2 regions of the Hydrogenoanaerobacterium sp. genome follow, and region 2 is predicted to be linked to the other one. Evidence: predicted binding sites of a transcription regulator. Region 2 holds the regulator's gene; the other holds the start of a gene.
What was found. Region 2 encodes LexA, which represses DNA repair genes until DNA is damaged. Its sites were predicted from a motif close to CNAACANNTGTTNG; they were not measured.
Positions count from the first base shown of each region.

Region 1: a site for LexA is predicted at 5,999-6,012, ahead of RTV33_RS09240 (putative DNA modification/repair radical SAM protein). Genes of this name have one in related genera too.

Region 1 covers NZ_DALZQO010000013.1:33,324-44,462, reverse strand. The annotation lists gene RTV33_RS09285 (ATP phosphoribosyltransferase regulatory subunit) at 1-603, shown strand, start outside; gene hisG (ATP phosphoribosyltransferase) at 605-1,246, shown strand; gene hisH (imidazole glycerol phosphate synthase subunit HisH) at 1,243-1,851, shown strand; gene hisA (1-(5-phosphoribosyl)-5-[(5-phosphoribosylamino)methylideneamino]imidazole-4-carboxamide isomerase) at 1,906-2,640, shown strand; gene hisF (imidazole glycerol phosphate synthase subunit HisF) at 2,637-3,392, shown strand; gene RTV33_RS09260 (hypothetical protein) at 3,420-3,677, shown strand; gene hisIE (bifunctional phosphoribosyl-AMP cyclohydrolase/phosphoribosyl-ATP diphosphatase HisIE) at 3,707-4,360, shown strand; gene RTV33_RS09250 (LL-diaminopimelate aminotransferase) at 4,413-5,591, opposite strand; gene RTV33_RS09245 (hypothetical protein) at 5,620-5,742, opposite strand; gene RTV33_RS09240 (putative DNA modification/repair radical SAM protein) at 6,035-7,339, shown strand; gene RTV33_RS09235 (TIGR03915 family putative DNA repair protein) at 7,318-8,127, shown strand; gene RTV33_RS09230 (endospore germination permease) at 8,162-9,262, opposite strand; gene RTV33_RS09225 (Ger(x)C family spore germination protein) at 9,510-10,658, opposite strand; gene RTV33_RS09220 (spore germination protein) at 10,652-11,139, opposite strand, start outside.
Region 2 covers NZ_DALZQO010000012.1:25-11,163, forward strand. The annotation lists tRNA gene RTV33_RS08690 (tRNA-Asn) at 78-153, shown strand; gene lexA (transcriptional repressor LexA) at 584-1,165, shown strand; gene RTV33_RS08700 (hypothetical protein) at 1,172-1,894, opposite strand; gene typA (translational GTPase TypA) at 2,100-3,920, shown strand; gene RTV33_RS08710 (hypothetical protein) at 3,998-5,152, opposite strand; gene RTV33_RS08715 (heparan-alpha-glucosaminide N-acetyltransferase) at 5,250-6,008, opposite strand; gene RTV33_RS08720 (DUF4358 domain-containing protein) at 6,066-6,578, opposite strand; gene RTV33_RS08725 (nuclease-related domain-containing protein) at 6,863-7,453, shown strand; gene RTV33_RS08730 (ATP-binding cassette domain-containing protein) at 7,482-8,936, shown strand; gene serC (3-phosphoserine/phosphohydroxythreonine transaminase) at 9,105-10,187, shown strand; gene RTV33_RS08740 (phosphoglycerate dehydrogenase) at 10,238-11,139, shown strand, end outside.

The DNA.
Region 1 (11,139 bases), on a different contig from region 2:
ACTAAAAATATCTACGAGCTGAATGCACGGCTGGAGCACACCAAGCTTTCGGTGTTTTACAAGGAAAAACTGCTGCAAATACCACACCTGTACGGAGATTTTAGCAAGGTGCTTTCGGCGGCGCAGCTACTGGTGGTAAACGATACGATGCAAAACGCCTTGGATGAACTGAAAATGTTGTACACAGCCTTTGAAGGCACTCCCCTTGACTCCAAACTGAGCCTTGATTTTTCGATTGTCAACGACCTCGACTATTACAACGGCATTATCTTTCAAGGGTATGTTGAGACAATCCCCAAGGTGGTGCTCGCGGGCGGGCGCTACGACAACCTGCTACATAAATTTGGTAAAGACAAAGGTGCCATTGGGTTTGCGGTATACCTTGATGAGCTGGAGCACTACTACCGCTGTGATGCCGACGACGACGCGGATGTACTGGTGTTGTACGATACCATAGACGACTACGGCGTATTTTCGGCACTGATTGAGGATAAAATTGCACAGGGGCTGCGGGTGCGCGTAGAACGCATAAAGCCGCAGGGGCTGCGCTGTAAAACTGTATTGCGTTATGCAAACGGTAAACTGCAAGAGGAGGATACCTGACATGCTGAATATTGCGCTGCCAAAGGGCAGGCTGGGAGATAAGGTTTATGAGATGTTCTCACAAATTGGGTACGATTGCAGAGAAATTTATGAGGATAACCGCAAACTGGTGTTTGAAAACGCCGAGAACGGTGTGCGGTACCTGCTTGTAAAGCCCTCGGACGTGGCGATTTATGTGGAGCATGGCGCGGCGGATATCGGTGTGGTGGGCAAGGACATTCTGCTTGAGAGCGAGCCTGATGTTTACGAGTTGCTGAACCTGAACATTGGCAAATGCCGTGTGGCGGTGGCGGGAAAAACCGGCTACGTTGAACAGCCCGATCGCATTCTGCGCGTTGCAACCAAATATGTAAACATTGCAAAAAGGTATTACGAGGGCATTAACCGTGAAATTGAAATCATTAAGCTGAACGGCTCAATTGAGCTGGCACCCATACTTGGGCTTTCCGATGTGATTGTCGATATTGTAGAGACGGGCAGCACGCTGAAAGAGAACGACCTGCGTGTTTTTGATGAAATTGTGCCAATTTCAGCGCGGTTCATCACCAATAAATCTAGCTTTAAGTTTAAAAATTCAGTAATTGAGGAGATGCTTGAGCGGCTCACCGCACTGTTGAAAAAACGTGAGGAGGCGAAAGAATGATTGCTGTAATCGATTACGGCGTGGGCAACCTGTTTTCTCTCATCAGCTCACTGCAGTATCTGGGGCTTGAGGCAAAGGTAACCGGCAGCGCTGACGAGATACACACGGCCGATCGTATTATTCTGCCGGGAGTGGGTGCCTTTGCCGATGCAATGAACAAACTGAGGCAAACCGGTTTGGACACCGTTATCAAAGAGCAAGCGGCTTCCGGCAAGCCGCTGCTGGGTATCTGCCTTGGGATGCAGGTACTATTTGAAAAGGGCTTGGAATACGGTGAACACGACGGACTGGGGCTGCTGAAAGGCGAGGTTGTACCGATACTGGGCGACCTCAAAGAAAACCTTAAAATTCCGCATATGGGGTGGAACCGGTTAAAAATAACACGCAACTGCCCGCTGCTGAAACACAGCAAAAACGGCGATTACGTTTATTATGTACACAGCTATTATGCAAAAAACTGCGCAGAAAGCGTTGCTGCGGTTTCAGATTACGGCATAGACATAACCGGTGTGGTGGTAAACGGCAATGTAATGGGCACACAGTTTCACCCCGAAAAGAGCGGAGAAACAGGGCTGAACATTTTATCCGCTTTTGGGGAGTTGTAATTAAAAATCAGAACGCATAAAACAATCTGCATTCGTTTTATAGAAGGGATGACCATGATGGAGATATTTCCCGCAATCGACCTGCGAAACGGGCAGGCGGTTCGTTTAAAGCAGGGCGACTATGACCAAATGACGGTGTATTCCTCCTCCCCCGCCGATGTTGCGGCAGAGTTTAAGGCACAAGGTGCACGCAACCTGCACGTGGTGGATTTAGACGGCGCGAAGGACGGTACGCTCTCCAACTTTGATACTATCTGTGAAATTATCAAGACAGGCGGGCTTTCGGTACAGGTGGGTGGCGGTATCCGTGACGAACAGCGCATCCAAAAGTACCTCGACCTCGGTGTGGAGCGTGTGATTCTGGGTACCTCTGCGCTAGACAGAGCGTTTCTCACCAAAATGTTGGTCAAGTTCGGTTCGCACATTGCAGTGGGGGTAGATGCAAAAGACGGTAAGATTGCCATTAAGGGCTGGCGCGAGGTATGTGATGTTGACTCGGTGCAGTTTTGCCGCGAGCTTGCAGGCATCGGTGTGCAGACCATCATCTACACCGATATTGCAAAGGACGGCGCTATGGGCGGCACCAATATGGCAATCTATCGCCAGCTTGCCAAAGAGGTGAGCTGCCGCATCATTGCTTCGGGCGGTGTTTCTTTCGAGCACGAAATCCCCCAGCTTGCTGCATTGGGCACCTACGGCGCCATCATCGGCAAGGCGGTTTATACGGGTGCGATCAGCCTTGCAAGGGCAATCGCACTGGCAGACGGCAATCAGGAGGTGCAGGTATGATCACCAAGCGTATTATCCCCTGCCTGGATGTTCGAGACGGGCGCGTGGTAAAGGGCAAGAATTTTGCGGGGATACAGGATGTAAGCGACCCCGTAGAACTTGCTAAATATTACAACGACACCGGCGCAGACGAGCTTGTATTTTACGATATTACCGCAAGCATAGAACAGCGCGCGCTGTTCACCGAGGTGTTGCGCCGTGTGGCAAGCCAAATTTTTATTCCGCTGACGGTGGGCGGCGGCATTAATACCGTAGAGGATTTTGCTCGCGTGCTAAGCTGCGGTGCAGATAAGGTGAGCGTCAACTCGGGTGCAATAAGCAACCCCGCTCTAATTGCACAGGCAGCGCAGAAATACGGCAACCAGTGCGTGGTGCTCTCGATGGATGTGAAGCGTGTGAACGGTAGCTTTCGTATTTTTGCCAAGGGCGGGCGTGAGGATACCGGCATCGACGCAATTCAGTGGGCGGTACGCGGCGAGCAAAACGGCGCGGGCGAACTGGTGGTAAACTCCATTGATACCGACGGTGTTAAGCAAGGCTTCGACCTTGAGATGCTGGAGGAAATTGCAAAGCATGTCAGCATTCCCATCATTGCATCGGGTGGCGCGGGTAAAAAAGAGGATTTCTCCGGGCTGTTTCGTTTAAACGGCGTGGACGCAGGGCTGGCGGCTTCTATCTTCCACTACAAAGAACTGGTAATCAGCGATTTGAAGCGCTACTTAAAAGCGCAGCAGATCGAAATGAGAATTTGACTACAATTGGTAATTTAAGAGGGCTGCATGATGCTGCTGTTTTGGCGATGGAAAGAGGTTCATTTTGGCAGTTGCGTGCAAACCTTTGCTGCGGTGCGCAATCTGCTTGGCGCACACGGAATTCGGTACGAATACCGTATAGTCGATCAAACCTATAAAGGCAGGATGGCAGGCACGCATAGAGGGCGTACGCACTTCGGCAATGCGGGCATTCATTTTGATACGACAATGCTGTATTACGTTTATGTGAGAAATCAGGATTATGAAAACGCGCGCTATGCTTGATTGCAATGATATTGGAAGGGCTGAACAACATGATTGAAATAGAAAAATTAAAATTTGGCGCAGATGGGCTGATTCCGGTGGTGGTGCAGGATTATTACACCAAAAAGGTGCTAACCGTCGCCTACATGAACCGTGAGAGCCTTGAAATCAGCATAAAAGAGGGGCATACCTGCTTTTGGAGCCGCAGCCGGCAGGAGCTTTGGCGCAAGGGAGCGACCAGCGGCAATGTACAGCGAATTGTGTCAATTACAGCGGACTGCGATTATGATGCGCTGACAGCCCAAGTAATCAAGAACGGCCCCGCATGCCACACCGGTGCAGACAGCTGCTTCAACAATGTGATTTACCAGAACGAGCAAAAGAACCCCTTCTCGCTGAATGCGTTGTACAAGCTGATTGAAGGACGCAAAACCGATAAATTGGAGGGCAGCTATACCACCTACCTGTTTGAAAAAGGGCTTGACAAAATCCTCAAAAAGGTGGGTGAGGAATGCACCGAGGTTATTATCGGTGCGAAAAACGACGACAACGCCGAAACTATTTACGAAATTGCAGACCTTACCTATCACTTGCTGGTGCTAATGGTAGAACGCGGCATCTCACTTTCTGAGGTTTCTGACGAATTGGCAAAACGCCATGTGGTGGATAAAAAGGTAAAGCAGGAAACCAGCAAAACGCAGTAAAACAGTAAAAGCCGCCCAGTGGGCGGCTTTTTTTACGGAATATCTTTTCTCGTTAAAACAGCTTTTGCAGCCTTTTCATTGCAATCTCGGTAGCTGCCTTATCACCAAACGCGGTAAGGCGGAAAAAGCCCTCGCCGTTTTTGCCAAAGCCGCTGCCCGGAGTGCCCACGACACTGCATTCGGTGAGCAGCCGATCGAAAAACTCCCATGAGGTCATTCCGCTGGGGCATTTGAGCCAGATATAGGGCGAATTCTCGCCACCTGTAAACCAGACACCCATCTCTCTGAGAGTACCGGAGATGATCTTGGCGTTTTCTTGATATACTGCGATATTAGCCTTGATTTGGCGTTGCCCCGCTTCACCGAACACCGCTTGTGCACCGCACTGCACAACATAGGGTACACCGTTAAATTTGGTGGCTTGGCGGCGCAGCCAAAATTTGCGCAGCGGCTCACCCTCAACCGTCAGTTCAGCGGGTACAATGGTATAGCCGCAACGGGTACCGGTGAAACCTGCTGTTTTGGAAAGTGAGCAAAACTCGATTGCGCACTGCTTTGCACCCTCAATCTCGTAGATGCTGCGCGGCAGGGTTTCGTCCTGAATAAAGGCCTCGTAAGCCGCATCGAATAAAACCACTGCATTGTTTGCAAGTGCATAGTCTACCCAAGCCTTCAGCTGCTCGTGATTGTAAACGGCTCCCGTGGGGTTGTTGGGTGAACAGAGGTAGATGATATCTGCCTGTATCCCCACATTGGGCAATGGCAGAAAGCCGTTTTCCTCATTGGCATTCATATACACAATCCTGCGCCCTGCCATAATGTTGGTATCGACGTATACCGGGTAAACAGGGTCGGGAATCAGCACGGTGTTCTCTACGTCAAAAAGATCGAGAATGTTGCCGAGGTCGCTCTTTGCGCCATCGCTTACGAATACATCTCCTGCATCTACCGTTACGCCATGCGCGGCATAGTAGCCTGCAATCGCTTGGCGCAAAAAGTCGTAGCCCTGCTCAGGCCCATAGCCCCGAAAGGTGGCCTTACAGCTCATCTGTGCAACCGCAGCCTGCATTGCCGCCACCACCGCAGGCACAAGCGGCAGTGTCACATCACCTATGCCGAGCCGAATGGGCTTTTTCTCGGGGTTTTGTGCCTGATACTCCGCTACTTTTTTCGCAATGGTCGAAAACAGGTAGCTATCTTGTAAATTCAAATAGTTTTTATTCATCTTCATGGGTAGAACCTCTCTATCTATTCACCGCTTATATTTCACAGTTGGCGAGATTGCACGGTTTGTCAATATCACAGCTGTTTTGCAGTACCATATAGCAGGCAAACAGCTGCAAGTAAACCATGGTGAACATCGGCGCAAATGCATCCAGCATGTGAGGTATGCTCCGCCGCTCGGTACCCGCCGCGCTCTTTGGTCAATACATTTTAGTATACCTTACCGGTGGTAGAATTGGAATACTGATTTAAATTTTCGGCAATAAATCTTTTATTGTGCCCAGGTCGAGGTCGGTTTCAGCTTTAATTTGTTGTATTCTGTGCAGCTCTATTCGGCAACATCTTTTTCACATGATTGCTTTTGTACAAAAAACTTGATTTTTACAGTAGAACGGGGTATAATAAATATTATTAAGAACATATGTTCTATTTTGTTTAGGCGGTGCAATTTTGGAAATTTTTGATAAGCTGACAATTTTATCGGATGCAGCCAAATATGATGTTGCCTGCACTTCAAGCGGTGCTGACCGCAGTGGCGGCAAAGGCGGTATCGGCAACGCGGTTTCTGCCGGAATCTGCCACAGCTTTTCAGCAGACGGCAGATGCATTTCGCTGCTGAAGGTGCTGCTGAGCAACTGTTGCATCTACGACTGTAAGTATTGTATCAACCGCGTCAGCAACGATACGCGGCGTGCCGTATTTACCCCACGCGAGCTGGCCGACCTCACCATCCACTTCTACCGCCGCAATTATATTGAGGGGCTTTTCCTTAGTTCCGGTGTCATCAAAAGCCCCAACTATACCTGCGAGCAGCTAATTGAGACGCTTGCGCTGCTGCGCAATGAATACAACTTTCGTGGATATATTCATGTCAAGGCGATACCCGGTGCGGACGATGTGCTAATTCAGCGCTTGGGGCTTCTTGCCGACCGTATGAGCGTGAACATAGAACTCCCCTCGCAGGACAGCCTAAAGCTGCTTGCCCCGGATAAATCAAAAATTTCGATTTTGCGCCCGATGAGCGTGATTCAGCACAAAATTAAAGAAAACTGCACCGACCTTGTACGCTACAGGCATGCGCCAAAGTTTTCTCCCGCAGGGCAGAGCACTCAGATGATTATAGGCGCGACCCCCGACAGTGATTTTAAAATTCTAAATCTTACACAAAATTTGTACCGTAAATTTGGGCTCAAGCGTGTATTTTTTTCAGCTTACACACCGGTGCAAAGCCACTCGCTGCTGCCGTCGCTTGATACCAAGCCGCCACTGCTGCGCGAGCACAGGCTGTATCAGGCCGACTGGCTGCTGCGATTCTACGGCTTTGATGCCGCCGAGCTTCTGGATGAACAGCATCAGAACTTCAACCCTTATCTCGACCCAAAATGCAACTGGGCACTCAACCATATGGAGCTGTTTCCTGTTGAGATTAATACCGCAACGTACGACACCCTGCTGCGTGTGCCGGGAATCGGCGTAAAAAGCGCACAGCGCATTGTGGCGGCACGGCGTACCGGCAGCATAGACTATGCAGGGCTTAAAAAAATAGGTGTGGTGGTAAAACGTGCTCAATATTTTATTACCTGCAGGGGCAAACTTGCCGAAGGGCTGAAGATTACCCCCGAGGGTGCGATGCGCGCTTTAATTTCGGAACGCTGTGCAGCAATGTTACCCCAGTACCAGCCGGAACAGCTTTCGTTATTTACCCCGCAGCTTATCAGAGAGGATGTGGTACAATGCCTGACGGGGCAGCTATAGTATACCTCTACGATGGCAGCCTTGACGGGCTGATGTGCTGTGTGTTTGAAAGCTATACACGGCGCGAAACTCCAATTGATATTGTAACTGTTGATGAGCCACAGGGCCTTCTCTACCCCACCCGCGAGATCATAACGGTTGCAGCGCACGCACAGCGCATTTACGCGTCACTTTCACAACGTATCTGTGCCGATGCAGAGGAGCTGGTAAGGCTGGGCTTTTTAACCTGCGCACCTGACAAAGCTCTGCTTATCTACCGTTTTATCTGCCTTGGCTATCGCTTTGGCGGCAGAGTAATGAGCATGCTTACTGATGACACAGTCTGTGCACTTAACAATGCGGTAAAGTCTCTCTTAAACGAAAGGCACTTGCTCACCGGCTTTATCCGCTTTTCAGAGTACAGCGGCGCGCTGGTTGCCACAATAGAGCCCAAAAACTTTGTACTACCGCTGTTAAAATCTCACTTTTGTTCAAGATTTGCCGAGGAGCATTTTATGATCTACGATGCTGCGCATGGCATGGCACTTACCTATTCGCCCTACAAGGCAAATGTTATACCGGTAGAAAGCCTGCAACTGCCCGAGGAGGACGAAGCCGAGCTGCAATACCGCAGACTGTGGAAGCAGTATTACGATACCATTGCAATTGAGGCCCGCTACAACCCCAAATGCCGTATGACACATATGCCCAAACGCTACTGGGCTTATATGACTGAGTTTCAGGAGAACCCCTCTGCACGAATGAAACAGCATGTAGCCAATCGTCTCTCCGCGCCGCCTGCGAAATAAAAGGCACGGCATCTATTCAAGCGCCGTGCCTTTTTTATGCCTTTTCAGCTGTGGTCTTTTTGTTTTTCCTTTTCTTTACCAATGCGATTAACAAAATAACAAACGGAACTAAAATTTGTAACACAGGCGCATAATACTTGTAAGGTTCAAAAAAGGCCATCATTTCCATGGTGCTGGAGAACAACCAGCCCGAAACAGCAATCATAAGGAATGCAGCAGGTGCTGCAAACACTTTATAATTGCGCACGTTAAACAGCCGTGCCATCCCTTTACAGGTAACGTATAAACAAATACAAGCCTTTGCAAGGCCTGATATAATAAAATTACCTGCAACCAATACTTCAATGCGTGTAATGAATTCTTTGATATTAATTATCCCCACCGCCGCATAAGAGGGAAAATATAAAGATTGCAGCGTGGGAATTCCCAATACCAGTATATTACGGAGCATTGCAAGCAAAAGCAAGAAACCGCCTATAGCAAGGCTAATCAGGTATATTTTATATGGGTTGGTCTTAGAATCTACACATGGCATAACCGATAAGAAAAGAACAATTTCTGCAAACGGAAAAGAAATATAATAAATAGATCCCGAAAACATTTTACCGAGACCCTGGGCAAATACTGGCTGAATATAGCTTAAATCGATATGGTTGATGTTTGCCAGCAAGGTTAAGATAACCGCAATTCCAACAATGGGTGTTACCAGCACAGCGCCACGCCCCAATATCTCAATACCTGCTTTTACCGTCCACAGAGACAGTACACCGATGACAATAGCCACTGCAAACTGTGGCGTCTCGGGCAGTGATACGGTTTCAATAAATTCTGTAAAATTACGCGTTACAATTCCTCCAAGATGTAAAGCATAGATTGTAAAAATTGCGGTAAAGACACTGCCGGCTATTTTTCCAAAGCTTTCATAGAACATGTCAAATATATTTTTGCCTGGATAAAGCTTGCTGAGCTTTCCATACATAAAGCAGATTGGAATCATCACCAGCATTGCAAGTAGAATTGAAATCCACGAATCTTGCTTTGCAGTTGTATTCCCTCCCATCACCAACGCACTGCCGAGTATATAAATAATCATAATATGAATTATTTGCTTTGATGACATCATCTCTTTTTTCATGAGTCAAAACACCTCCCTACCACTTCATTCGCTTTTTATTTTAACATATAGTTAAATGCACCTATAATCGCAGAAGCTATGCTTGGAAGTTTTACCTCCAGTACCAAACAGGTTTGGATTGCAAATGCAAAAACCAAAACAGCACTATTTATTGTGAATATCTTAAACTGCTTTTTTTTAAACAGAGGTACCAGATCAAGAACAATAATTAAAAAATAGCAGATTGCAAATACAATTAAAAAAAACATTATTTTTCTCCAATCTGAATTAGTTCATAAGTTGTTCCACTGCTTTTTACTTCTACTTTTGATTTAACTTTTACTTTTAATGTCTTGAATGTTTCATCCCAGTTACTTTGGTATTCCTCCCACAGTTTCGGATTTTTTTGGTTGATCATATTACCAAATCCGAATATGTCAACCTTAAAGTCCTTTTGTACTTTGTGAATAACTCCTATCATTTTTTGCTCCAATTGAGCCGTAAAGACATCTTCAAATTCTTGCTGTGTCATTTTATTATTCGCACTTATCTGTTCAATGCTCATATCTGTTTGAGTCTCAATCTCGATACTCAATTCTCCATCCTGCTTCACCGGTTTAACCTTGGTTTTATTTCCGAATATTTCTATAGCAATGAAATCATCCTCCGCATCATTTATCTGGATAGATAAAACTCCATCCTTCACCTTATTTCTAACAAACAAAAAGGTTTTTGTTTCATCCTCATCCAAAAAACCAATTAGCTTATCTTCATTAAAAATCGCTATACCGGATAGTTTAAACGTGGTTTCTTCCTTGTTTGTTTTTACAACCTCAAATGCAGGAACAACAGGAGAAATCCCATCTGCCCCCAATACATTATTAAACTGGTAGGCTTGAGCCTTTTGTGATTCATAAAGAATCTTATAGTTGGTTTGAAGCATTTCATCAATTTCGTAAGATACAATTTTTTCTAAAATTGGTTTCTGCATTAAAATTTCTTTAGCCGTATCCGCTTTGGATATGACAAGATCTATTGTTAGCCTCAACTCAGCATCACGCATTGCAAAATCAAGTATTGGTGCAATACCCTCTTCGGCAATGTCTTTACTGAGCACCATTACTCTACAATGCCCGAAATATAGTTTTTTAGATGAAATGGAAATCATTCTTCTTATCGTCTCTAATATGGTATTTCCGTCTGCCTCAACAATAGAAGTACTGACCCCAGCACCTTTCTCGCCAGAACTAATACTAATAAGCTCTGCCGTTATATGATATTTTTTGCCGTTTTGCCCTTTGTCAATGGCTATTCCTGATACGTTCGCTTGTTCATTTATCTCAATATAGTTCCAGCATCCGCTAAACAGAAACATACATAGTACCAATAGTAAATATATAAAAAACTTTTTCAACACACCTGGCTATCTCCATTTCCGGAATTTCTCACATTGTTTCTTTGAGAAAATTTAGGTCTTATCTTCATAAACCACCATGGCGTACGAACTAAACTGTCCTGCATTTCTTGAAAACGGTACGTAGCAATTTGTGAGGTATACTCTACACTAAAAGATCTTATACTCAGTAAATGAATCAATATCCCGATCAGTCCAAAAAAGTATCCGTAAAAACCGAGAACCGCAGATACGGTAAGCAGCAGATATCTCAGCAAAATTGTTGCCCCTTTAATACCCGGATTCGTAAGCCCGGTAATTGCTGTGATTGCAACTATAATTACCATAGGCGCACTAACAAATTGTGCCTCAACAGCAGCCTGCCCTATTACCAACGCACCCACTACACTGAGTGCCTGCCCTATATTGGATGGCATTCTGATACCGGTTTCTCTTATAAACTCAAATACCAGCAGCATTACGAGGCACTCAATAAAAGTTGGCA
Region 2 (11,139 bases):
TGCCTGGGAAGATAAGTCGATGCCGACACTTGGTTGACTGAAAGACAGAAATGTTTTTCAGTCATTTCCCTTTATATTCCTCCTTAGCTCAGTCGGTAGAGCATGCGGCTGTTAACCGCAGGGTCGTTGGTTCAAGTCCAACAGGGGGAGCCAAAAAGCAGTCTGATTATATAATTAGGCTGCTTTTTTTATTTCTCTCAAAGTAAAGGTGGCAAGGCTGGTGCATTGTATCTAAATGATAAGAAAGAGACACTTAAATAGGGGGTAGACCCTTTTGTGGACTTAAAACAATAAAAGTGCCTGCATGCAACATGCAGACACTTTTATTTGTTTGAGGTGTGTTTTCTTGAGGAGGGTAGAGCTTATACCCATAAACGCTGCGGCTGCGTTTTGTTTGGGTATGCTCTTATTATAAACCATTAGAGAATTTGTTTGTTAAGGTGCTGTAAACAAAGGTTTAATAATCGATAGAAAAATTATAAACAATATAATCCAATATTTACATCAGAGGGCAAACGTATGTTTGCATCAAAGGTTAGAATATGATATGATAGAAGCAGTAAAATAGGGAAGGGTGCAAGCAATGTTGGATCAAAAGGCACAAAATGTGCTGGAATATATCAATGAGCGGATTAATGAAGGCGTACCGCCGTCTGTAAGGGAGATTTGCGCAGATTTGGGCATTAAGTCCACCTCCACGGTGCATAAATATCTAAAGCAATTGGAACAGGAGGGCTACATTGAGCGCGACCAGAACCTTAATCGCTCTATTAAAATGCCGGGTGCCAGCACGACAAAGGTTCCTTTGCTGGGCACCGTAACCGCGGGCTTGCCAATTCTTGCAGTTGAACAGATTGAAGAATATATCCCCTATAAAGCACGCTATGGCAGCGATAAAGACCTGTTTGCCCTGCGCGTTCGCGGAGATAGTATGATGAACGCTGGGATTTTGGACGGCGACATTATCGTGTCTCGCAAGGTAAGCGTTGCAGAGAATGGGCAGATCGTTGTTGCAATGGTGGAAGATGAAGCCACTGTAAAGCGTTTTTATAAAGAGAAGGGGCATTTTCGCCTGCAACCCGAAAACGATGCTTTTGATCCGATCATTGTAGAGGATGTACGCATCTTAGGCAGGGTGGTTTCAGTTATGCGTTTCTACGAATAGTGTCGGTTAGAATTCGTCCTTATCTAAATTTAGGTCGTTGGCGATTTCATTTGGTTTGAGATCTTTCGGACGTTTAATTTCATTACCCTTGTTTACGCCTGAATAGCGGAACAGATAAGTGCTGATATTTTCATACTCATTAGATTCATAATTAAACTCGTATTCCTTGATTTTGATGCTCGAAATAATATGGTTTTCATCTGCTTGCCCTACAAACGAATAGTAAGTATTTTTGTCCTTACTTTGTATCACAGCTTCCAGGCGGTAGCTGCTTCCGTCTTTATATACGTAATCTGACAGAATATTATTCCCTTTGAAAAAGTTTTCACGGATGCCGACGAAATCCTTTTGCTGTATGCGGTTGTATTTGCTGAAGGTGTCGATAAACCAGTTATTTTTATACTTATAATAATACGTATCACCGTCATAATAATCGTAAGGCGGATAATGCCAGAAAACAAAAGGATTACGGTCGCGGTAGACGAGCTGACGCTTGCCTGCCGTGGTTGTATTAAATTTAATTGCGGTTGATTCAGATGTACAGAACTCGAACCAAGAGTGGGTGCTGTAATGCAGCTTAACAAGCTCGCCCGACTCCATTTTGTTAATAAAATCCGAGTATACTGCGGTGGCTCTAAGCCCTTCTACAGGCGTTATTTCCTTTTGTGTACAGGAGGCCGAGTAGGATAATAATATCATGAGAAATACGATCAAAATGGATTTTTTCAAGGCTATATCTCCCTTTCCGGCTTAGATAATTACATTTTACACCAAAAATTTGAAAAAGTACACAAAAACAGGAGAATCAAAGACATTTTGTTTAGTTAAAACAAGATATTTTTGTGCATCTGTAGCAAAATGACGAAAAAAGGGATATAATTATATGCGGTATGAATAGAAAAGCTAGAAGTCTGATATTGAGGAGTAATCGAATTTGATTAGAGAAGATTTACGCAATGTAGCAATCATAGCTCACGTTGACCACGGCAAGACCACACTGGTAGATGAAATGCTGAAACAAGGCGGCGTTTTCCGCGACAACCAAGTGGTTGCGGATAGAGTTATGGACAATAACGACCTTGAGCGCGAGCGCGGCATTACCATTCTTGCTAAGAATACGGCGGCTCACTACAAGGGCGTAAAAATAAATATTATCGACACCCCGGGGCATGCCGATTTTGGCGGTGAGGTTGAGCGCGTTCTTAAAATGGTAAACGGTGTGCTGCTGCTGGTAGACGCCTTTGAGGGCCCGATGCCGCAGACACGCTTTGTTTTGCAGAAGGCACTTGAGCTTGGACATAAGATTATTATCGTTGTAAATAAAGTAGACAAGCCCGGTGCACGCCCCGCTGAGGTTGCCGATGAGGTGCTGGAGCTTTTATTGGAGCTTGATGCCACCGAAGAGCAGTTGGAAAGCCCAGTGGTATATTGCTCGGGCAGAACCGGCACTGCGACTATGGATGCTAGTGCAGAGGGCGAGGATCTTACCCCGATGTTTGAGACCATCCTCTCCCACATCCCCGGCCCAGAGGGCGATGCAGAAAAACCGTTGCAGATGCTGGTTTCTTCCATCGACTACAACGAGTATGTCGGTAGAATTGCCATTGGCAGGATTGAAAACGGCAGCCTGAAGGCAAATCAAGATGTTACCATTTGCGATTATCACCAGGATAGAAAACCTTACAGAAGTAAGGTTGTGAATATCTATCAGATTGAGGGCCTGAAACGTGTACCTGCGACTGAGGTTTCGGTTGGCGACATTGTTTGTTTTTCGGGCGTTGAGAACATTACCATTGGCGATACCGTTTGTCAGCTGGGGTTAGAAGAGCCCCTGCCGTTTGTAAAAATTTCAGAGCCAACGGTTGAAATGACCTTCTCGGTCAATGACAGCCCATTTGCGGGCAGAGAGGGCAAATTTGTCACCTCCCGTCAAATACGCGACCGCTTGTTCCGCGAACTGCTCAAAGACGTTTCGCTGCGTATCAACGAAACAGAAAACACCGACAGCTTCCGCGTTTGCGGCAGAGGTGAGATGCATCTGTCTATCCTCATTGAAACCATGCGCCGTGAGGGTTATGAGTTCCAGGTAAGCACCCCCAAGGTTCTCTACAAAGAGATTGATGGCAAGCTGTATGAGCCCATGGAGGAGCTGGTCATCGATGTTCCCGAGGAATCTTTGGGCTCTGTTATGGAGAAAATGGGCTCTCGTAAAGGCGAGCTTACACATATGCAGCAGGTGGGCAGCCGCTTCAAGGTGGAATTTATCATTCCGTCCAGAGGCTTGTTTGGCTACCGCAGTGAGTTTATGACCGATACCCGCGGTGAAGGTATTATGAACGCTGTATTCCACGATTACCAGCCGTTTAAGGGCGATATTCCAACACGCGCTACAGGCTCGCTGATTGTGTTTGAAACCGGTGAATCGGTTACCTATGGCTTGTACAACGCGCAGGAGCGCGGTGTGCTGTTTATTGGTGCGGGTGTACCGGTGTACGAGGGCATGATTATTGGCTCCAACCCCAAGGGCGATGATATGGCGGTGAACGTCTGCAAGAGAAAGCAGATGACCAACACCCGTGCTTCGGGCAGTGATGATGCATTGCGCCTGGTTCCGCCGCGCCGTTTGAGCCTGGAGGATAGCCTTGAGTTTATCGGCGATGACGAACTGGTGGAGGTAACCCCTAAGAGCATTCGTCTTCGCAAGAAGATTCTTGACAATAACCTGCGTATGAAATCAACAAACAAAAAGGTTTGATAACGAGATCAACCTTGTGCATAGAGATTAAGGGCGATTGCAGCTTAGCTGCAATCGCCCTTTTTGCAATTTTCTTTTTAGTTATTACCTATGATTTGGAATATTATTTTTTCCTCAATCTGCTCAGGTTCAATATACATGTTATCATACAATTCTTTGTCTGCTCCGCTTTTATAGGGGTTTCCACCGCCCCAAGGCTCAGCTAAAAACACATAGGAATTATTTTGCCCAAACTGAAAACCAATCGGAGTTTCCCTGTTTTTAACAATTTCCCAAACATCCAAGGGAACGGCATAAATGCTAAACAGGGGTGCAGCTCTGTCGTCTTTGTAGTAAAATCCGACGTATGTTCCCACGCCGTCTGTTTCTTGAAAAAACAATTTGGCAGCCTGCGCAGTGTAATTATTCGCCCATATTTGCGGAAAAGCAACTGAAAATGCCAACTCGTTGTTAACGTATTCGGCGGGTGTTCCTGTGTTAATACTTTGTTTGGTGGTAAAATCAGAATCGATCTGCTGTGGCGATGGGCTTTGGTCGGTTGTGTAGCCGATATACCGGTAACCACCGCCCTCCAGCAGCCGCACTGAAAGAATCTTATATTCGTTTGGCATGGCGTAAATCCTATTTTCCTCGTTGTAAACCAAAGTCAAGTAGAGTTTTAAAACATCGCCTTCACGTTCTGTTTTAAATAGTACAATTTTAGGCGTCTCCCCAATGCCACCACCACCGCCTATAGTATAACCCTCATACTTTGCATCGTATGCTTTTGCGGAGCGAAGATATTCCGTGGTAACATCAAAATATTTTTGTGCTTTGCTTTCGTAATCCTGCTTTTTAATAAACCATCCCCTGTCTTCTCCGTAGGGGGAAGCATACTTTACAGCTCTTTCTTCATAAGATAGGCCTTCATTCCATAACTGACCCAAATACCACGAGAAATAAGCATCGGCAGGCAATGGGTTTTGCTCATCCCAGTCGCTGTGCCAAAAAAGGCTTGCCCCTTTATGTGCAGACAGTTGATAATCGCTAATTTCAGGAATGTATGCGCCGTAATTGATTAGAATATCGCGGTAAAGGGAATCCTCCTCATTCTTCGCCGGTCCAGAGGCAGAGCTTGAGGAGGAGGAGGCTTCAATAGCCGTTTCGCTTACAGTACTTGATGGCTGCTCATTTCTTGTACAGCCTGCAATCAAAAAAGCAGCCGCTAAAACTACGAAAATTCTTTTTAGCATTATTGTTCCCCTCCATATCTGTAAATCTGCTTTGTATACTCAAAGGCTATTGCCAAATCCATCACAGAACTTGGGGAATGCAGGCCCGTGGAATGCCCTACCGCATAGCGGCAAAGATCACATACAGCACGCCATAAACCACCGGCTGGTGCAGCAGGTAGATAATGAAGGTGTTGCGCCCTAAAAACGCCATCAGGCGGCTGTGGGGGCGGTAGAACCATGCGGGGCACTGCCCGTTTTTAATATACACCCCCGCAAAGGTGCCGCCAAGGTACCATAAAATCCATGGTAGCAACGGAAAATAGTCCGACGACCAGAACTCGGCATTGGGAAAACCAAACGGAAAAAGAAAATTAGTAGAATACCATGCGACAGGCAGGTTCATTTGCCACCCGCGCATACCCCAGTAGCCCGATTGTGTGTTGTAGGTGAGAAAAAACAGCACCGCACATACAATCAAACCGGCGAGAGGGGGAATACGGTCTAAAACGGGCTTCATCAGCGGGAACAGCATCATGCAAACACCGAGCAGATGTAAGATGCCGAATAGGACAATCTGCGAGGGCAGAAACAGCCATGTGGCCAATGTCATAACCATGCCAAAGGCAAAGCACTGAGCGCCGCGCTTGAGGTTGCTGCGCGAAAAGCGCGATGCAACGCCCGAAATAAACACAAAAAGCCCCGCGATAAGGAGCTGAAGGTAACTGGTGAACCTCCAATGGAAAGCGGGGATATTCACCTCGAAGATATAAACAAGGTCATAAAACAGATGGTAGAGCACCATCAGAATGATGAATACGCCCCGAACTTCATCGATCAGCCATACGCGGCGGCTCAAATCCTTCTTCTCAAACATAGCTTTATACCTCATCATAAATTACCGCTGCCCAAAGCGGAGAAGGCAGTGCTGCCGTTACCCGGGTATTTGTTCAAGTATAATGGTACGTGCAGCGTCTACGTCGGCGAGCATTAACATAATTACATAATCACCGCGGGTAAAAATCTCCGCTTCTTTGGCAATGCGGAACGAATCGTGTACATCGTAGTTCTCAAATTCAGCCACACGGTCAGCACGGCGCGTCTCTAGGGCCTCCTGTACGGCTTCCGTTTGGCCCTCAGCAGGCTTGATGATTGCCACATCGGCAACGCCGTAGCGCCCCGAAGAGTAGCGGATAGCGTATTTCTGCACCATATCCGGCTCGATGTGGAATAAGTTGGTGAGGTCCTTCTCGGTTGCGGATTGCAGCTCTTTCATTTTGATGTTCTCATAAATAAGGCTCATCACATCCCCAAGATTCTCGGGCTCGGTTTGCGCATAGGCAACCGATTTTTCACTCGGCTGGGGGGCATCTTGCTCCTCCTTGCCGCAGGCTGTAACAGAAAGCAGCATTATCGCTGCCAATAATAGTGCAACAATCTTTTTCATAAGCATCTCCATTTGTTTTTGAGCAATTTGAACTCTATTAAAATTATAAACGTTTTCGCAGGTTAGTCAAGTTTGGCATCGCTTTATAAAAAAAGTTTACAGTTTTATGATGACAGGACGTTCTTCCTTTTGGCTATCACATATGTTAAAATAAATAGTAAAGCAATTTTTCACTTACCCTTTCCGGTTTGCTGCCGGGCAGAAACCATTGGGAAGGGCAGCATACCATAAAAAGCATTGTTTATGGTATGCCCAAAATTCAGATGAAAAAAGGATGGATTGGTATGGACGGAATGCAAATTGGAATTATGGTGGCGGTATGGGCCGCTATTGCGCTTGTGGTTGTTTTGCTGTGGAAGAGAAGAACAAGCGTTGCAGGGCAGTACAGGCGCGTAACCGGTACGCTTAAAAAATTTGCATCCATTCGCAGTTATAAAGTGCTGCAAGATATTACATTGGATTGCGGAAAAGAAACGGTGCATATCGACCATATACTGGTTGGCTTTTTTGGCTTGCTGTTTGTGAACACACAGGTAGAAAACGCCGATTACTACGGCGAAGAGCGCGAGGAATATTGGTCGGTAGTGAAAGACGACGTAAAAACACGCATTAAAAACCCGTTGAACGAGGGTATTGCCGCCATGGATGCAGCACGCAAAATATTTGCTAAAAACAACGTCTATAATATTCAAATGGAGCAAGTTGTGGTGTTTACCTCGGCATTTAAAAAGAATGTGTTGTATGTTAAGGATACCCTGCCCATTGTAAATGTACGCAAATTAGGCAGCCTGCTCTCGAAAACACGCTTTGAGAAGGATAACGGTGTGGATGTGGAGCAGCTAGTGAAGCTGTTGGAAGAGAATAAGGTGAAATAAACCACCCCAATGCAAGGAGGACGTAGCTATGGCACAGGAGCTAATGCGGCTCGAGCAGGTAACCCGCAGAATAACCAGCGAGTTTTATATCCGCAATATCGATCTCACCATCAATAAGGGCGAAGTGCTGGCACTGGCAGGCAAAAACGCCGCGGGCAAATCTACTCTCGCAAGCGTAATCAACGGTTTTCTGCCCGCAGACAGCGGCAGAATCTATTTTGAGGGTCGACCGGTAAAAATCTCTGAGCCTGCCGTAGCGACAAAGCTCAGTATTGTTACGCTAATGCAGAACAACCAGGGATTTGAGCAAATGTCGGTTGCAGATAACATTTTATTCGGCAACGATCAATATTATAAAACAGGCAGAATGAGCCCCCGCAGGCTGTGCGCCGTTTGCAGCGAGTGCTTTGAAACGCTGGGGATCGATATTGACCCAAGCAAACCTTTCTATACTCTTACTTCTGCGCAAAAGCAGGCGGCTGCCATTGCACGCGCCTATCTGTCCGATGCAAAGCTCATTATTATGGATGAGCCGTCCTCACACCTGCCGCACAAGGAATGCTCGGTGCTGTACGATATGGTGCACGCACTGCGCAAAACGGGAGTGAGTATATTGTATATTACCCACCGTTTGGATGAGATCATTGCGCTTGCAGACCGGGTTGTGTTTGTGGAACGCGGCGAGCTCAAAGAGGTGCGCGAAACCGCAGGCATGACCGAGCTCGACCTGATAGAAGCCATCGAGGGTTTTCAGGTGAGCGACATTTACAGCAAACAGCAGCTGGAGCTTGGCGAACCCGTATTAGAGGTAGCAAGCATTTCTGCGGGGCATGCCAAAGACATCAGCTTTACGCTGCACAAAAGCGAGATCATCGCGCTGGTGTCCGATTCGGGTCTTTGCGCACAAAGTGTTTACCGCATGCTGGCAGGGCTTTTGGAGTATACCGGAGGCATAAAAGTGGCGGGCAGAGAAGTGCGTATTGATAACCCGATTACCGCCGACGCACTGCGCATTGTTTCAGCCATTGATGAGGATACCGAGGAGCAACTGCAGAATTATGACAGCGACGGTGGGCGCAAGGCAGGCAAGCTTGCGCTGCTTAGCGCAAAAATGCGCGACACTATAAATGCCATGGGCAAAATGCTCCACAATGTGGTGGGTGTTAACACACAGCGGAAAGAGTATATGACAGGTGGCTACCGCCAAAGAGAGCTGGTGCAGCGCGCCCTCGCCAAAGACGGCGACATTTTTGTTCTGGTTGACCCCACCAACGGGGTAGATTTGCAGACCAAGCTGAGAATCTACAATGAAATTGCAGGGCAGGCAAAACGCGGCAGGGGCATCCTTTATTTTACGAACGATGTAAATGAGGCGATAGGGCTTGCCGACCGTATACTTGTACTGGGTAGAAATACAATTGTTTTTGACAAAAGTGCAAAAGAAACAGATGCCGACACCCTGACAAAACTGTTAAAAGGGTAAAACTTTGTGAATTTAATTGACTAAAGCGCCAGAAGGACTATAATAAAAGAATCCACTTGTTAAAAAACTAGCAATCGGCGAAGTGCTACAGGTTGCCAGCTTTATAAAAGTAGTAACTGCACAAACGCAGTGCTATAAATTTAATTTATTTAAATGGAGGAAAACACAATGGCAAGAGTTTATAACTTTTCTGCGGGCCCATCAATCTTACCGGAAACTGTTCTTGCAAAAGCTGCAAGTGAAATGCTGGATTACAATGGATCCGGACAGTCGGTAATGGAGATGAGTCATCGATCACCCGTTTACGAAGAGATTATAAACGACTGTCAAAGTCTGCTTCGTAAGGTCATGAACATCCCCGACAATTACAAGGTTTTGTTTTTGCAGGGCGGTGCGTCCTCGCAGTTTGCAATGGTTCCGCTGAACCTGATGAACAAAAACCGCAAGGCAGATTACATGGTTACCGGTCAGTTTGCAAAAAAAGCAAAGGAAGAGGCAACCAAATTTGGTGAGGTGCGCGTGGTGGCGTCCTCCGCCGATAAGAATTTCTCCTATATCCCTGAGGTTACCGAGGGCGATTTTAGCAAGGATGCGGACTATGTCCACATCTGCCTGAACAATACAATTTTCGGCACCAAGTTCCCCTATATTCCCGAGACCGGGGACATCCCTCTGGTTGCCGATATGTCCAGCTGCATTCTCTCCGAGCCGTATGACGTGAGCAAATTCGGCCTTATCTACGCCGGTGCACAAAAGAATATGGCGCCCGCAGGGCTTACCGTGGTAATTGTCCGCGATGACCTGATTGGCAATGTACGCGAGGGTGCCCCCACCATGTTCGATTATAAAACCCATGTCGATAACGATTCGATGTACAACACACCCCCCTGCTACTCCATCTACGTCTGCAAGCTTGTGCTGGAGTGGATTCTCAACGACATTGGCGGGCTGGAGAAAATGAAGGAGCGCAATGAGAAAAAGGCGCAGATGCTCTACGATTTCCTCGACAGCTCCAAGCTGTTTAAAGCCACCGTGCAGGGTAAAAACCGTTCTATGATGAACGTCACCTTTGTTACCGGAGATGCCGAGCTTGATAAAAAATTCTGCAAAGAGGCGGCAGCGGCAGGCTTTGTCAATCTAAAAGGTCACCGCAGCGTAGGTGGCATGAGGGCGTCTATCTACAACGCAATGCCGGTTGAGGGTATTGAGAAGTTGGTTGCCTTTATGAAAGAGTTTGAAGCCAACAATTAAGGCTTGCGCGGGGGGTTCCCCCTTAGCCTATATGAACAGGAGGGTGTATTGTGTATAACATTAAAACTTTAAATAAAATCAGCCCCGCAGGGACCGATAATTTTGATAAAACAAAATACCAGTTTGTAGACGAGAACACATCGGCCGATGCCATTATGGTGCGCTCCGCCTCACTGCACGAAATGACCTTCGACACGCAGCTCAAAGCGATTGCGAGAGCGGGTGCGGGTGTCAACAACATCCCCGTGGAAAAATGCAGCGAGCAGGGCATTGTTGTATTTAACACACCGGGCGCTAATGCAAACGCCGTAAAAGAGCTGGTGCTTGCGGGCATTCTTATTTCGGCGCGCAAGGTGATTCCCGCCATCGATTGGGCGAAAACCCTCAAAGGGCAGGGCGCCGAGGTCGGTAAGCTGGTGGAAAAAGGCAAGGGCGCGTTTGCGGGCCCTGAGGTTGCCGGCAAAAAGCTGGGTGTCATTGGTTTGGGTGCCATTGGCGTAATGGTTGCAAACACTGCCCGCCATTTAGGCATGCAGGTGTACGGCTACGACCCCTATCTATCGGTTGACACCGCTTGGGGGCTTTCGCGCGCTATTGTTCATGCAAAGAGCCTGCGTGAGATCTACCAGAACTGTGATTTTATCACCGTGCATGTGCCGCTTACCCCAGAGACAAAAGATTTGATCAACAGCGAAAGCTTAGAGTCCTGCAAAAATGGTGTGCGCATTCTCAACTTTGCGCGCGGTGAGCTGGTGAACAGTGAGGATATTGTTACCGCAATCGATTCCGGTAAGGTTGCTGCATATGTAACCGACTTCCCCAGTGACGATCTCATCGGTGTAGAAGGTGTCATCGCTATCCCACATCTGGGCGCTTCTACCCCCGAGTCGGAGGACAACTGTGCAAAGATGGCGGCGCTGCAGCTGATTGATTTCCTCGAAAACGGAAACAT